3 regions of the Streptomyces sp. NBC_00096 genome follow, and region 2 is predicted to be linked to each of the others. Evidence: predicted binding sites of a transcription regulator. Region 2 holds the regulator's gene; each other region holds the start of a gene.

Region 1 (4,466 bases), 1.7 Mb from region 2:
CTTCACCGGCAAGCTGTACGTCAAGGACGACTCCGGCAACCCGACGCACTCCTTCAAGGACCGCGTCGTGGCCATCGCCGTCGAGGCCGCCCGCGCCTTCGGCTTCACCACCCTCTCCTGCTCCTCCACCGGCAACCTGGCCGGCGCCGTCGGCGCCGCGGCCGCCCGCGCCGGCTTCCGCTCCTGCGTCTTCATCCCGCACGACCTGGAGCAGGGCAAGGTCGTCATGGCCGGTGTCTACGGTGGCGACCTGGTCGGCATCGAGGGCAACTACGACGACGTCAACCGCTTCTGCTCCGAGCTCATCGGTGACCCGCTGGGCGAGGGCTGGGGCTTCGTCAACGTCAACCTGCGCCCGTACTACGGCGAGGGTTCCAAGACCCTGGCGTACGAGATCTGCGAGCAGCTCGGCTGGCAGCTGCCCGACCAGATCGTCATCCCGATCGCGTCCGGCTCGCAGCTGACGAAGATCGACAAGGGTCTGCAGGAGCTGATCAAGCTCGGCCTCGTCGAGGACAAGCCGTACAAGATCTTCGGTGCCCAGGCCGAGGGCTGCTCGCCCGTCTCGACCGCCTTCAAGGCCGGTCACGAGGTGGTCCGCCCGCAGAAGCCGAACACCATCGCCAAGTCGCTGGCCATCGGCAACCCGGCGGACGGCCCGTACGTCCTGGACATCGCGCGCCGCACCGGCGGCTTCGTCGAGGACGTCAACGACGAGCAGGTCGTCGAGGCCATCAAGATCCTCGCGCAGACCGAGGGCATCTTCGCCGAGACCGCGGGCGGCGTGACCGTCGGCGTGACGAAGAAGCTGGTCGAGAACGGTCAGCTCGACCCCTCGCTGACCACCGTGATCCTGAACACCGGTGACGGCCTCAAGACCCTGGAGGCGGTGGCCGCCGACAGCGGCCAGACCGCCACCATCCGCCCGAGCCTGGACGCGTTCCGCGCCGCCAACCTGGCCTGATCTCCCTCCCTGCACCCCGGAAAGGCAGTAGCGCCATGAGCGTCAACGTCCGCATCCCCACCATCCTGCGCACCTACACCGGTGGCAAGGCCGAGGTCCCCGCCGAGGGCGCGACCCTCGCCGAGGTCATCGAGTCCCTGGAGAAGAGCCACCCGGGCATCGCCGCGCGCGTCCTGGACGACCAGGGCAAGCTGCGCCGCTTCGTGAACGTCTACGTCAACGACGACGACGTGCGCTTCGAGGGCGGGCTGCAGACGTCCACCCCGGACGGCGCGGGCATCTCGATCATTCCGGCCGTCGCGGGCGGCTGCTGACGACGGGCCCGCTCCGCCCAGAACGCTGAATTGCCCCCTCCGGTAATAACCGGAGGGGGCAATTCTGCTTGATTGGGCGCGGTAAGGTTGGGGAAGTCCCCTCCGCTGTTCTTGCCCGCCGCATATGAGCGGGCCGCGAGAGGGTTGACATTGAGTCAACATGCAAGTGCGCTATGGGGCGTTGGCGTGGTTTGTCCGGCCCGAGTTGCCCAGGAATATTCCTGATTTTCACCCTATTTCAATCTTTTGGCGTGTCCAGAATTCTCGTCGGAATGACCTGTTGCAGACAGCAGCGGTGCGGATACATTCAGCCCCGGTCGAGGCGTTCCGGCGCAAGTTCTGACCCGGGACCGCGAAGTGCGGTCCTGCGCAAGGGCCAGTAATAGGGGAGTTAGGCATGGCTCAGGGCACCGTCAAGTGGTTCAACGCGGAGAAGGGCTACGGCTTCATCGCGGTCGACGGTGGTGCGGATGTGTTCGTCCACTACAGCGCCATCCAGATGGACGGGTACCGCACCCTTGAAGAGGGTCAGCGGGTCGAGTTCGAGATCTCGCAGGGCCAGAAGGGTCCGCAGGCGGACATGGTCAAGCTCGCCGCCGGCTAGTCCGACCGCGATCGACCTCCGACACGTACGCGGCCCTCGCACGGCGGCCGCGCACGGCGGCACAACGGCACATGTACGAGGGGCCCACATCCTGGACACGGGATGCGGGCCCCTCGTGCGTGGCGGCCTCGGGGCCCTTGCGGCGTCTGGGTGTTCATCCCGGGTTGTCCGAAGCCGCTTGCACTCGGAGGGGTCGAGTGCTAATCATTGGCGTTAGCACTCTCCTGGTGAGAGTGCTACTAAACGAGGACCGGGTCGGTGAGGCCCGCAGGGTCCGGTGGGAAGGAACCGCCGGGCACGCAGGCCGTCCGTCGCGGGCGCGGGCGCGGTCCGGGAGCAATCCACCGCTGTCCGGGAGGACCACTTCAGATGGCCAAGATCATTGCGTTCGACGAGGAGGCCCGCCGCGGCCTCGAGCGTGGGATGAACCAGCTCGCCGACGCCGTCAAGGTCACCCTTGGCCCCAAGGGTCGCAACGTCGTCCTTGAGAAGAAGTGGGGCGCCCCCACGATCACCAACGATGGTGTGTCCATCGCCAAGGAGATCGAGCTCGAGGACCCGTACGAGAAGATCGGCGCCGAGCTGGTCAAGGAAGTCGCCAAGAAGACGGACGACGTCGCCGGCGACGGTACGACCACCGCCACCGTTCTCGCCCAGGCGCTCGTCCGCGAGGGCCTGCGCAACGTGGCCGCCGGTGCGAACCCGATGGCCCTCAAGCGCGGTATCGAGAAGGCCGTCGAGGCCGTCTCCGCCGCCCTGCTGGCGCAGGCCAAGGATGTCGAGACCAAGGAGCAGATCGCTTCGACGGCCTCCATCTCCGCCGCCGACACCCAGATCGGCGAGCTCATCGCCGAGGCCATGGACAAGGTCGGCAAGGAAGGCGTCATCACGGTCGAGGAGTCGCAGACCTTCGGCCTGGAGCTCGAGCTCACCGAGGGCATGCGCTTCGACAAGGGCTACATCTCGGCGTACTTCGCCACCGACATGGAGCGCATGGAGTCGTCCCTCGACGACCCGTACATCCTGATCGTCAACTCGAAGATCGGCTCGGTCAAGGACCTGCTGCCGCTCCTCGAGAAGGTCATGCAGTCCGGCAAGCCGCTGCTGATCATCGCCGAGGACGTCGAGGGCGAGGCCCTGTCGACCCTGGTCGTCAACAAGATCCGCGGCACCTTCAAGTCCGTCGCCGTCAAGGCCCCGGGCTTCGGCGACCGCCGCAAGGCCATGCTCGGTGACATCGCCATCCTCACGGGCGGCACGGTCATCTCCGAGGAGGTCGGCCTCAAGCTGGAGAACGCCGGTCTCGACCTGCTCGGCCGCGCCCGCAAGGTCGTCATCACCAAGGACGAGACCACCATCGTCGACGGCTCCGGTGACAGCGACCAGGTCGCCGGTCGCGTCAACCAGATCCGCGCCGAGATCGAGAACTCCGACTCGGACTACGACCGCGAGAAGCTCCAGGAGCGCCTCGCGAAGCTGGCCGGCGGCGTGGCCGTCATCAAGGCCGGCGCCGCGACCGAGGTCGAGCTCAAGGAGCGCAAGCACCGCATCGAGGACGCCGTTCGCAACGCGAAGGCGGCTGTCGAAGAGGGCATCGTCGCCGGTGGCGGCGTGGCCCTGCTGCAGGCCTCCTCGGTCTTCGAGAAGCTCGAGCTCACCGGCGACGAGGCGACCGGCGCCAACGCCGTCAAGCTCGCGCTGGAGGCCCCGCTCAAGCAGATCGCCGTCAACGGTGGTCTCGAGGGTGGCGTCGTCGTGGAGAAGGTCCGCAACCTGCAGATCGGTTGGGGCCTGAACGCCGCGACCGGCGAGTACGTCGACATGATCGCGTCGGGCATCATCGACCCGGCGAAGGTCACCCGCTCTGCCCTGCAGAACGCGGCGTCGATCGCGGCCCTCTTCCTCACCACCGAGGCCGTCATCGCCGACAAGCCCGAGAAGGCCGGCGCTGCTGCCGGCGGCGGCATGCCGGGCGGTGACATGGACTTCTGATCGACCTGAGGGTTGATCGGCTGTTCTCTTCACGTTCCGAGGGCGGTACCCCCACCGGGGGTGCCGCCCTCGGGCGTTCACCGCGTCGTGCGGCTTCCCTTCCCGTCACCGACCCCTCAGCCGGGAGCGCCGCTCGGCGGCCCCGGCGAGGGTGCCGAGCACCCCCATCGCCACCGCCAGCCCGACCGCGCCGAGGGCCGCTGAGCGCAGTCCCACGGCGTGGAGCTCCGCCGGATCCCGCGGCTCCAGCCTGCCCCGCGGGTCGTAGACCAGCCGCAGTTCGTCGCCGGCCTTCGCGAGCTTCTCCTCCCCGGTCAGCCCGGTCGGGCCGTCCGGCGGGCAGGCGAGCAGGTGGTCGTACTTGACGGTGGTGGTGAGGTGCTGTCCGTCGGGGGTGAAGTAGGAGTCCTTCTCGACCCGGGAGGTCACCTCCTTGACCACGCAGGTGACCTCGACCCCCCGCTCCCGCAGCACCAGGTCGTCCGCCGCCGTCAGGGCGAGGAACACGCCGACGGCCGCGGGCAGCGCGGCCCAGGCGGCGAGGACCTCGCCCCGGCGCCCTGCCAGGGCGGCGTGGACGAGGAGCCCCGCC
Region 2 (4,466 bases):
GAGCGCGAGCAGGCCGAGGCCGGCCGTGCCGTCGGCCTGCGGGTCGTCGCGGTGGGTGGACTGGTGGCCGCCGGCCTCCATGCCCTGGACGCAGACGGCGTCGGCGCCGGCCGCCTGTGCGGCGCGGGCCTCCTCGACGGAGGTCACGGTGGCGATCGTGTACGTACCGACCTTGCGCAGGCGGGTGAAGGCGGCGGGCGAGGGCAGGCCGAAGGTGAACGAGACCACGGGTACCGGGTCTTCGATGAGAATGGCCAGTTTGGCGTCGTAGCCGTCGTCGCAGGTGCCGATGATGTCCTCTTCGGCGAGGGAGATCTGGTACCAGCCGGCCTCGCTCGCGAGCTGCCCGCGGTAGGCCTCCACGAGGGCCGGGTCCACGTAACCGGTCTGCGGCATGAAGAGGTTGACGCCGAAGGGGCGGCGGGTGAGCGCGCGCAGCCGCTTGATCTCCTGGTACATGCCGTCGGCGGTCTTGTAGCCGCCGGCGAGGAAGCCCAGCCCGCCCGCTTCGCACACGGCGGCGGCGAGGGGCGGGCAGGACGCGCCGCCCGCCATGGGCGCCTGCACGATCGGGTACGCGAAGAGACCGTTCGGTGCGGAGGACATGAGCTGCATCGTGCCATGTCCCGCTCACGGGACCGAATCACGGCATTCGCCTGGCATAGTCCCCTTCAGCCGGGTGCCCGAATCCGGCCGTCGCGCATGCCGCGAGCCCGGTCCGGGGCGTCCCCGGACCGGGCTCGGCAGGTGTTCCCGTACGCTGCTGCGCGCGCGGCTCAGCGACCGTTGAAGGCGTCCTTCAGGCGGCTGAACAGGCCCTGCTGGCCCGGCGCGAACTGGCCCAGCGGCCGCTCCTCGCCGCGCAGCTTCGCCAGCTGGCGCAGCAGGTCCTCCTGCGCGGGGTCCAGCTTGGCGGGGGTGGTGACCTCGACGTGCACGATCAGGTCGCCGCGTCCTCCGCCGCGCAGGTGGGTGACGCCGCGCCCGTGCAGCGGGATCGCCTGGCCGGACTGGGTGCCGGGCCGGATGTCGATCTCCTCCAGGCCGTCCAGCGTCTCCAGCGGGCACTTGGTGCCCAGGGCCGCCGCGGTCATCGGGATGGTGACCGTGCAGTGCAGGTCGTCCCCGCGCCGCTGGAAGGTCGGGTGCGGCAGCTCGTGGATCTCCACGTACAGGTCGCCGGCGGGGCCGCCGCCGGGGCCGACCTCGCCCTCGCCCGCGAGCTGGATCCGGGTGCCGTTCTCGACACCGGCCGGGATCTTGACCGTGAGGCTGCGGCGGGAGCGGACCCGGCCGTCGCCCGCGCACTCGGGGCACGGGGTGGGGACCACGGTGCCGAAGCCCTGGCACTGCGGGCAGGGGCGCGAGGTCATGACCTGGCCCAGGAAGGACCGGGTGACCTGCGAGACCTCGCCGCGGCCGCGGCACATGTCACACGTCTGCGCCGAGGTGCCGGGGGCGGCGCCTTCGCCGGAGCAGGTGGTGCAGACGACGGCCGTGTCGACCTGGATGTCCTTGGTCGTGCCGAAGGCGGCCTCGTCCAGCTCCAGGTCGAGGCGGATCATGGCGTCCTGGCCGCGGCGGGTCCTCGAGCGCGGTCCGCGCTGCGAGGACTGGCCGAAGAAGGCGTCCATGATGTCGGAGAAGTTGCCGAAGCCACCCGCTCCGAAGCCGCCCGCGCCGCCACCGCCGCCCGAGGAGGACAGCGGGTCGCCGCCGAGGTCGAAGACCTGCTTCTTCTGCGGATCCGAGAGGACCTCGTAGGCGGCGTTGATCTCCTTGAAACGCTCTTGCGTCTTGGGATCAGGGTTCACATCCGGGTGCAGCTCGCGCGCGAGCCGCCGGAATGCCTTCTTGATCTCGTCCTGCGATGCGTCGCGGCGCACGCCGAGAACGGCGTAGTAGTCCGTGGCCACTTACGACTCCGCCAGGATCTGTCCGACGTAACGTGCCACTGCGCGTACCGCTCCCATCGTTCCGGGGTAGTCCATGCGGGTCGGTCCGACCACGCCGAGTTTGGCGACTGCTTCGCCGCCCGAACCGTAGCCGACCGAGACGACGGACGTGGAGTTCAGTCCCTCGTAGGCATTCTCATGCCCGATCTTTACGGCCATTCCCGACTCATTGGCCTCGCCCAGCAGCTTGAGGAGCACGACCTGCTCCTCCAGCGCTTCGAGCACCGGCCTGATCGTCAGGGGAAAATCGTGTCCGAAGCGGGTGAGGTTGGCGGTGCCGCCGATCATCAGCCGCTCCTCCGCCTCCTCGACCAGCGTTTCGAGAAGGGTGTCGAGGACGGAGCGCACCGTCACCCGGTCCTCGTTCTCGAAGGACTCCGGAAGGTCCTTCACCAGCGGCGGCACGTCGGTGAACCGGCGGCCGACGACACGGCTGTTGAGCCGGGCCCGCAGATCGGCGAGCGAGGCCTCCCCGAAGGGGGCCTGGCAGTCGACGAGCCGCTGCTCGACCCGGCCGGTGTCGGTGATGAGGACGAGCATCAGGCGGGCCGGGGCCAGCGAGAGCAGCTCCACGTGCCGCACGGTGGACCGGGTCAGGCTCGGGTACTGGACGACGGCGACCTGCCGGGTCAGCTGCGCGAGCAGCCGTACGGTGCGGCCGACGACGTCGTCGAGGTCCACGGCGCCGTCGAGGAAGTTCTGGATGGCCCGGCGCTCGGGCGTCGACAGCGGTTTGACGCCCGCCAGTCTGTCGACGAAGAGGCGGTAGCCCTTGTCGGTGGGGATCCGGCCGGCGCTGGTGTGGGGCTGTGCGATGTAGCCCTCGTCCTCCAGCACGGCCATGTCGTTGCGCACGGTGGCGGGCGAGACGCCGAGGCGGTGCCGCTCGGTGAGCGCCTTGGAGCCGACCGGCTCCTCCGTCCCGACGTAGTCCTGGACGATGGCGCGCAGCACTTCGAGTCTGCGTTCGCTGAGCATCGCGCACACCTCCATCGTTTCCGTCGTCGCGGCCTGGTCCGGCTCGGCTGGCTGGCACTCCGGGCGTTCGAGTGCCAGAGATCCCCCGGTCAGTGTACGGCGGTGTGGTACGCCCCTAGCAAGGGCGGCCCGCCAAGGTAGCGTCGCGGCATGGACGTGCGTTGGGAAGAGGCGGGCTGGGAACGGCTCACCGAACGGACCGGCCGGCGGCGGCTGCCGGTGTGGGACTGCACCGTGGGACTGGTGGTGGGCGAGGATTCCGCCCTCCTGATCGACCCCGGGTCCTCCCTCCGGGAAGGTGCGCTGGTGCGGGCCGAGGCGGAGCGGCTGGCGGGCCGGCGCGTGACTCATATCGCATTCACACACGGACATTTCGACCACGTACTGGGTGGTGCGGCGTTCTCGGGGGTGGAGGTCTACGGCCCGGTCGGGCTGGACGCCCTGCTGTCCGTCAGCCGGGAGGACCTGCGGGCCGACGCGGTGCGCCACGGCCTGGCGGCGTCCGAGGCCGCCGAGGCGGCCGAGCTGCTGGTGGTCCCCCGGCACCTGGTGTCGGGCGAGTGGACCCTCGATCTGGGCGGCGTGCAGGTGCTGCTGGCGAACGTGGGGCCCGGGCACACCCGGCACGATCTGGCGGCGTTCGTGCCCGGGACGCGCGAGGTGGTCTTCTGCGGAGACCTCGTCGAGGAGTCGGGCGAGCCGCAGGCGGGTCCGGACGCGGTGCCCCGGCAGTGGCCGGCGGCGCTGGACCGGCTCCTCTCCCTGGGCGGGGACGACGCTCTGTACGTGCCGGGTCACGGAGCGGTGGTCGACGCGGCCTTCGTCCGTGCCCAACGCCACACACTGGCAGCCCGTTTCGGCGTGTCGGACGCCTGAGGCCGCCCGCTCTCCTACCCTCGGCCGGATGCGTGAGTACTCCCCCGACCTGACCCCGCAGTGGAAGCGCGCCAAGCCCGCCCCCGAGGTGCCGGCCGATCCCGACCTGGTGGTCGAGGTGGCCGGTTCGGACTTCTGCGGCGCGGTGGTGGCCTGCGAGGCGGGCACGGTCACCCTGGAGGACCGCTTCGGCAAGCGCCGGGTGTTCCCGCTGGAACCCCGCGGTTTCCTCCTGGACGGCGCGGTGGTGACCCTGACCCGCCCGGTCCGCGCCCCTTCGGCCCCCCTGCGCACCGCCTCCGGCTCGCTGGCCGTCCCCGGTGCGCGGGCGCGGGTGGCCCGGGCGGGGCGGATCTACGTGGAGGGCCGGCACGACGCCGAGCTGGTGGAGCGGGTCTGGGGCGACGACCTGCGGATCGAGGGCGTGGTGGTGGAGTACCTGGAGGGCATCGACGACCTCCCGGCGGTGGTCGCGGACTTCGCCCCCGCCGCCGACGCCCGGCTGGGCATCCTGGTGGACCACCTGGTCCCGGGCTCCAAGGAGTCCCGCATCGCCGCCTCCGTGACCTCCCCGCACGTCCTGATCGTGGGCCACCCCTACGTCGACGTCTGGCAGGCGGTGAAACCGTCCGCGCTGTCCATCCCCGCCTGGCCGGT
Region 3 (4,466 bases), 2.1 Mb from region 2:
CGGTCCCAGTCCGAGTCGGTCGACTCGATCTCGGCCTTGATCTGGTTGACGCGGCCGAGGACCTCGTCGGAGCTGCCGCCACCGTCGACGATGGTGGTGCTGTCCTTGGAGATCGTGACGCGGCGGGCGGAGCCCAGTACGTCCAGACCGGCCTGGTCGAGCTTGAGGCCGACCTCCTCGGCGATGACGGTGGCACCGGTGAGGGTGGCCATGTCCTGGAGCATCGCCTTGCGGCGGTCACCGAAGCCGGGCGCCTTGACGGCGACGGCGTTGAAGGTGCCACGGATCTTGTTGACGACGAGGGTGGAGAGCGCCTCGCCCTCGACGTCCTCGGCGATGATCAGCAGGGGCTTGGAGGCGCCGGCCTGGATGACCTTCTCGAGCAGCGGCAGGAGGTCCTGGATGGAGGAGATCTTGCCCTGGTTGATCAGGATGTACGGGTCATCGAGGATGGCCTCCATACGCTCCTGGTCGGAAACCATGTACGGGGACAGGTAGCCCTTGTCGAAGGCCATGCCCTCGGTGAACTCGAGCTCCAGGCCGAAGGCGTTGGACTCCTCGACGGTGATGACACCGTCCTTGCCGACCTTGTCCATCGCCTCGGCGATGAGGTCACCGACCTGCTGGTCCTGCGCGGAGAGCGCGGCCACGGCGGCGATGTCGGACTTGTCCTCGATCGGGCGGGCGGTCGCGAGGAGCTCCTCGGACACGGCCTTGACCGCGGCGTCGATGCCCTTCTTCAGGGCGGCCGGGGAAGCACCCGCGGCGACGTTGCGCAGACCCTCGCGGACCAGCGCCTGGGCCAGGACGGTGGCGGTGGTGGTGCCGTCACCCGCGACGTCGTTGGTCTTGGTCGCGACCTCCTTGACGAGCTGCGCGCCAAGGTTCTCGTACGGGTCGTCCAGCTCGACCTCACGGGCGATGGTGACACCGTCGTTCGTGATGGTGGGAGCGCCGAACTTCTTGTCGATGACGACGTTGCGGCCCTTGGGGCCGATCGTCACCTTGACGGTGTCGGCAAGCTTGTTGACGCCGCGCTCGAGGGCGCGACGGGCGTCCTCGTCAAACTTGAGAATCTTCGGCATGGGAGCGGTTCAGCCCTCTCGTTGCTATCCCCGGCCGCTCACCGCGACCGCCTGTCAAGAACGAACTACGCCCCTCGCCGCCCGGCATCAGCAGGGGTGACCAGGGGCGCAGCTCAAAGCAAAACTGGAGAAGTGATTACTTCTCGATGATCGCGAGCACGTCGCGAGCCGAGAGGACGAGGTACTCCTCGCCGCTGTACTTCACTTCGGTGCCGCCGTACTTGGAGTACAGGACGATGTCGCCGACGGAGACGTCCAGCGGGAGACGCTGGCCGTCCTCGAAGCGACCCGGACCCACGGCGAGGACGACGCCCTCCTGGGGCTTCTCCTTCGCGGTGTCCGGGATGACCAGGCCAGAGGCCGTGGTCTGCTCGGCGTCGAGCGGCTGGACCACAATGCGGTCCTCGAGCGGCTTGATGGCAACCTTGGAGCTGGTGGTCGTCACGATCTGACCTTCCGCTTCGGAGATCCGGGGTTAATTGTCTGAGGTGGCGACCAGGTCGATCCGTCGTCGCGGGTGCCGGATCCGTCTGTCGCCGTGTTGGCACTCACCAGGGGCGAGTGCCAGACGCGAGACTATTCCGGGGATTAGCACTCGGTCAAGCGGAGTGCCAATACGCGCCGCTGGTTTCCCCCATTCCAGCCCGCCCGAACCCCACCCCGGGCTTCGCCGAACCCCACCCCGGGCGCCGCCCGAACCCCCTCGCCGCATGCACCGCCCGGACCCCCGCCGGCCGGGCCCTGGCCCCGGGCCACCACCAGCCCGAGCGAAGCCCGGACCCGCCTGACGCCGGGCCACCACCAGCCTGAGCGAAGCCCGGACCCTGCCGGCCCGGTCCCGCCCCGGGCCACCACCAGCCCGGGCGCTGCCTGGACCGCCTCGCCTCATGCGCCGCCCGGACCCCTCGCCTCAATCGCCGGCGGGGCTGAATCGACCCCCGACCGTCCGGAAAATCCAGCCCCTCCGGCGTTTGAGGAGCGGGGTCTGGGGCGGAGCCCCAGGGGGCTTGGGCGAAGCCCGGGCCTGCGGATGCGGGCAGGCCTGATTCATCCAGCCCCGCCAGCGATTGAGGCCCGGGGTACGGGGACCCAGGGGGCCGGGCGGAGCCCGGGGGCCTATCCGTGGCCGGGGAGCGGCGTGGTGGGTCCGGTATGTGAGGCTTGGGGCATGCGCATCCTGGTCGTCGAAGACGAAGTGGGCCTCGCCGAGTCACTGCGGCGCGGCCTCTCCGCCGACGGCCACTGGATCGACCTCGCCCACGACGGCCACCGCGGCCTGGACCTCGCCCTCACCGGAGGCCCGTACGAGGTCGTCCTCCTCGACCTGATGCTCCCCGGCCTGTCGGGCTACGAGATCTGCAGGCGGATGCGGGCCCACGGCGTCACCACCCCCGTGCTGATGCTGACCGCGAAGGACGGCGAGTACGACGAGGCCGAGGGCCTGGACTCCGGCGCCGACGACTACCTGACGAAACCGTTCTCCTTCGTCGTCCTCGCCGCCCGGCTCCGCGCGCTCGCCCGCCGCACCGCCGCCGGCGCCCCCCAGCAGCCCAGCGTGCTGCAGGCCGGCGACCTCGTCCTGGATCCCCTCGGCCGCCGCTGCCGCCGGGGTCCGCAGGAGATCGAGCTGACGGCCCGCGAGCTCGGCGTACTGGCCTGCCTGATGGAGCAGCCCGGCCGGGCCGTCGCCAAGCAGGACATCCTCGACGAGGTCTGGGACACCCCGCACGGCATCGACCCGAACATCGTCGAGGTCTACGTCTCCTCGCTCCGCCGGAAGATCGACGCCCCCTTCGGCCGCCGCTCGATCCTCACCGTCCACGGCACCGGCTACCGGATGGCCCCGGACGGTGGATAACCCCCCGCCCCGGCCCGGACCCCGGCCCCGGCCCCGGCGGCTCGGCAGCCTGCGGGCGCGCGCCGCAGCCGCGGCCGCCCTGGCGATGGCCGCCGTACTCGCCGCGGGCGGGCTGTGGCTGTACACCCTGCTGCGCGCCAACCTCATCGAGAACACCACCGGCCGCACCGAGCTCGCCGCCCGCAAGGTCGCCGCCCAGGTCGACACCGGGATCCTCCCGGCCGACGGCCGGCTGGGGGCGCCCGAGGGCGGGGTGGACCTGGTCCTCGTGCGGAACGCGGCCGGCACCGTCGTGGCCACCAGCGGGGAGCTGAAGGACACCCCCGAGCTCACCGAGCTGCGCCCCGCGCCCGGCTCCGACTCCCGTTCGGCCGTCCTGCCGCCCGCGCGCCCCGGCGCACAGCGGCGCGTGGTGGTCGCCGTGGAGGCGCCGGGCCCGGCGGGCCCGCCGGGGGCGCACGCCCCGCACACCGTCTACGCCGCGACCGTGCTCGGTGACGTGGACGACGCCAACCGGGCGCTCGCAGTGGGTCTGCTGGCCGGCGCGCCCCCGCTGATCGCCTTCTCGGCGGCCCTGGCCTGGTGGGTGACGGGGCACGCGCTGCGCCCGGTCACCGCGATCCGCACGGAGCTGGCCGCGGTCACCGCGAGCGAGCTGGACCGGCGGGTCCCCGACCCGGGCGGCGCGGACGAGATCGCGCGGCTGGCCCGGACCGTCAACGACACGCTCGACCGGCTGGAGCGCAGCGACGCCCGGCAGCGGCAGTTCACCGCCGATGCCTCGCACGAGCTGCGCAACCCCCTCGCGGCCGTCCGCTCCCGGCTGGAGGTGGCGCTGCGGGACCCCGACCGGGAGTCGGTGGCGGCCGCGCTGGCCGACACCGAGCGACTGCAGGGGATCGCGGCCGATCTGCTCCTGCTGGCCCGGCTGGACGGCGGACCCGCGCCGCGCACCGAGCCGGTGGACCTCGCGCTGCTGGCCGCCGAGGACGTGGCGCGGCGCCCGGAGCGCGGGGCCCGGCTACGGCTGGACGCGCGGGCCCCCGTACCGGCCTCCGGGGACCCGGCGCGGCTGGAGCGGGCGCTGGCCAACCTGGTGGACAACGCCCTGCGGTACGCCCGTACCGGGGTCGTGGTCCGGGCCGCGGCCGAGGACGGCTGGGCGCTGCTGGAGGTCACGGACGACGGGCCGGGCATCCCGGAGGCGGACCGGGACCGGGTCTTCGAGCGGTTCGTACGCCTGGACGCGGACCGGGGCCGGGCCAGCGGCGGCACCGGCCTGGGCCTGGCCATCGCCCGGGAACTCGCCCGGGCACACGGCGGCGACGTCCAGGCCCTCCCCGCCCCCACCGGGGGCGCCCGCCTGGTACTGCGCGTGCCCGCGACGACCCCGCCCGCATCGGCCCCACCCCCGCCGGCCCCGCCCACGTAGACCCCGCCCCCTCAAGCCCCGGCGACTGAGGTGCGGGGGCCGGGGGCGGCGCCTCCGGGAGCGGCGCCGCCCCCGGGTCGCCCAGGTGGCG

Evidence for each region. Region 2 encodes HrcA, which represses chaperone genes, less so after heat shock. Its sites were predicted from a motif close to TTNGCACTCNGNNNNNCNGAGTGCNAA; they were not measured.
Region 1: groL (chaperonin GroEL) is a predicted target of HrcA. The motif match lies at 2,096-2,122, and genes of this name have one in related genera.
Region 3: groES (co-chaperone GroES) is a predicted target of HrcA. The motif match lies at 1,674-1,700, and genes of this name have one in related genera.

What each region holds. Positions count from the first base shown of each region.
Region 1 is NZ_CP108221.1:2,954,299-2,958,764, reverse strand. Features, by position in the region: gene thrC (threonine synthase) at 1-964, shown strand, start outside; gene OG904_RS12760 (MoaD/ThiS family protein) at 1,000-1,278, shown strand; gene OG904_RS12755 (cold-shock protein) at 1,676-1,882, shown strand; gene groL (chaperonin GroEL) at 2,252-3,874, shown strand; gene OG904_RS12745 (hypothetical protein) at 3,980-4,466, opposite strand, start outside.
Region 2 is NZ_CP108221.1:4,676,705-4,681,170, reverse strand. Features, by position in the region: gene OG904_RS20590 (nitronate monooxygenase) at 1-606, opposite strand, end outside; gene dnaJ (molecular chaperone DnaJ) at 777-1,916, opposite strand; gene hrcA (heat-inducible transcriptional repressor HrcA) at 1,917-2,933, opposite strand; gene OG904_RS20575 (MBL fold metallo-hydrolase) at 3,084-3,809, shown strand; gene OG904_RS20570 (DUF3097 domain-containing protein) at 3,838-4,466, shown strand, end outside.
Region 3 is NZ_CP108221.1:2,574,730-2,579,195, forward strand. Features, by position in the region: gene groL (chaperonin GroEL) at 1-1,085, opposite strand, end outside; gene groES (co-chaperone GroES) at 1,222-1,530, opposite strand; gene OG904_RS10960 (response regulator transcription factor) at 2,254-2,943, shown strand; gene OG904_RS10965 (sensor histidine kinase) at 2,936-4,375, shown strand.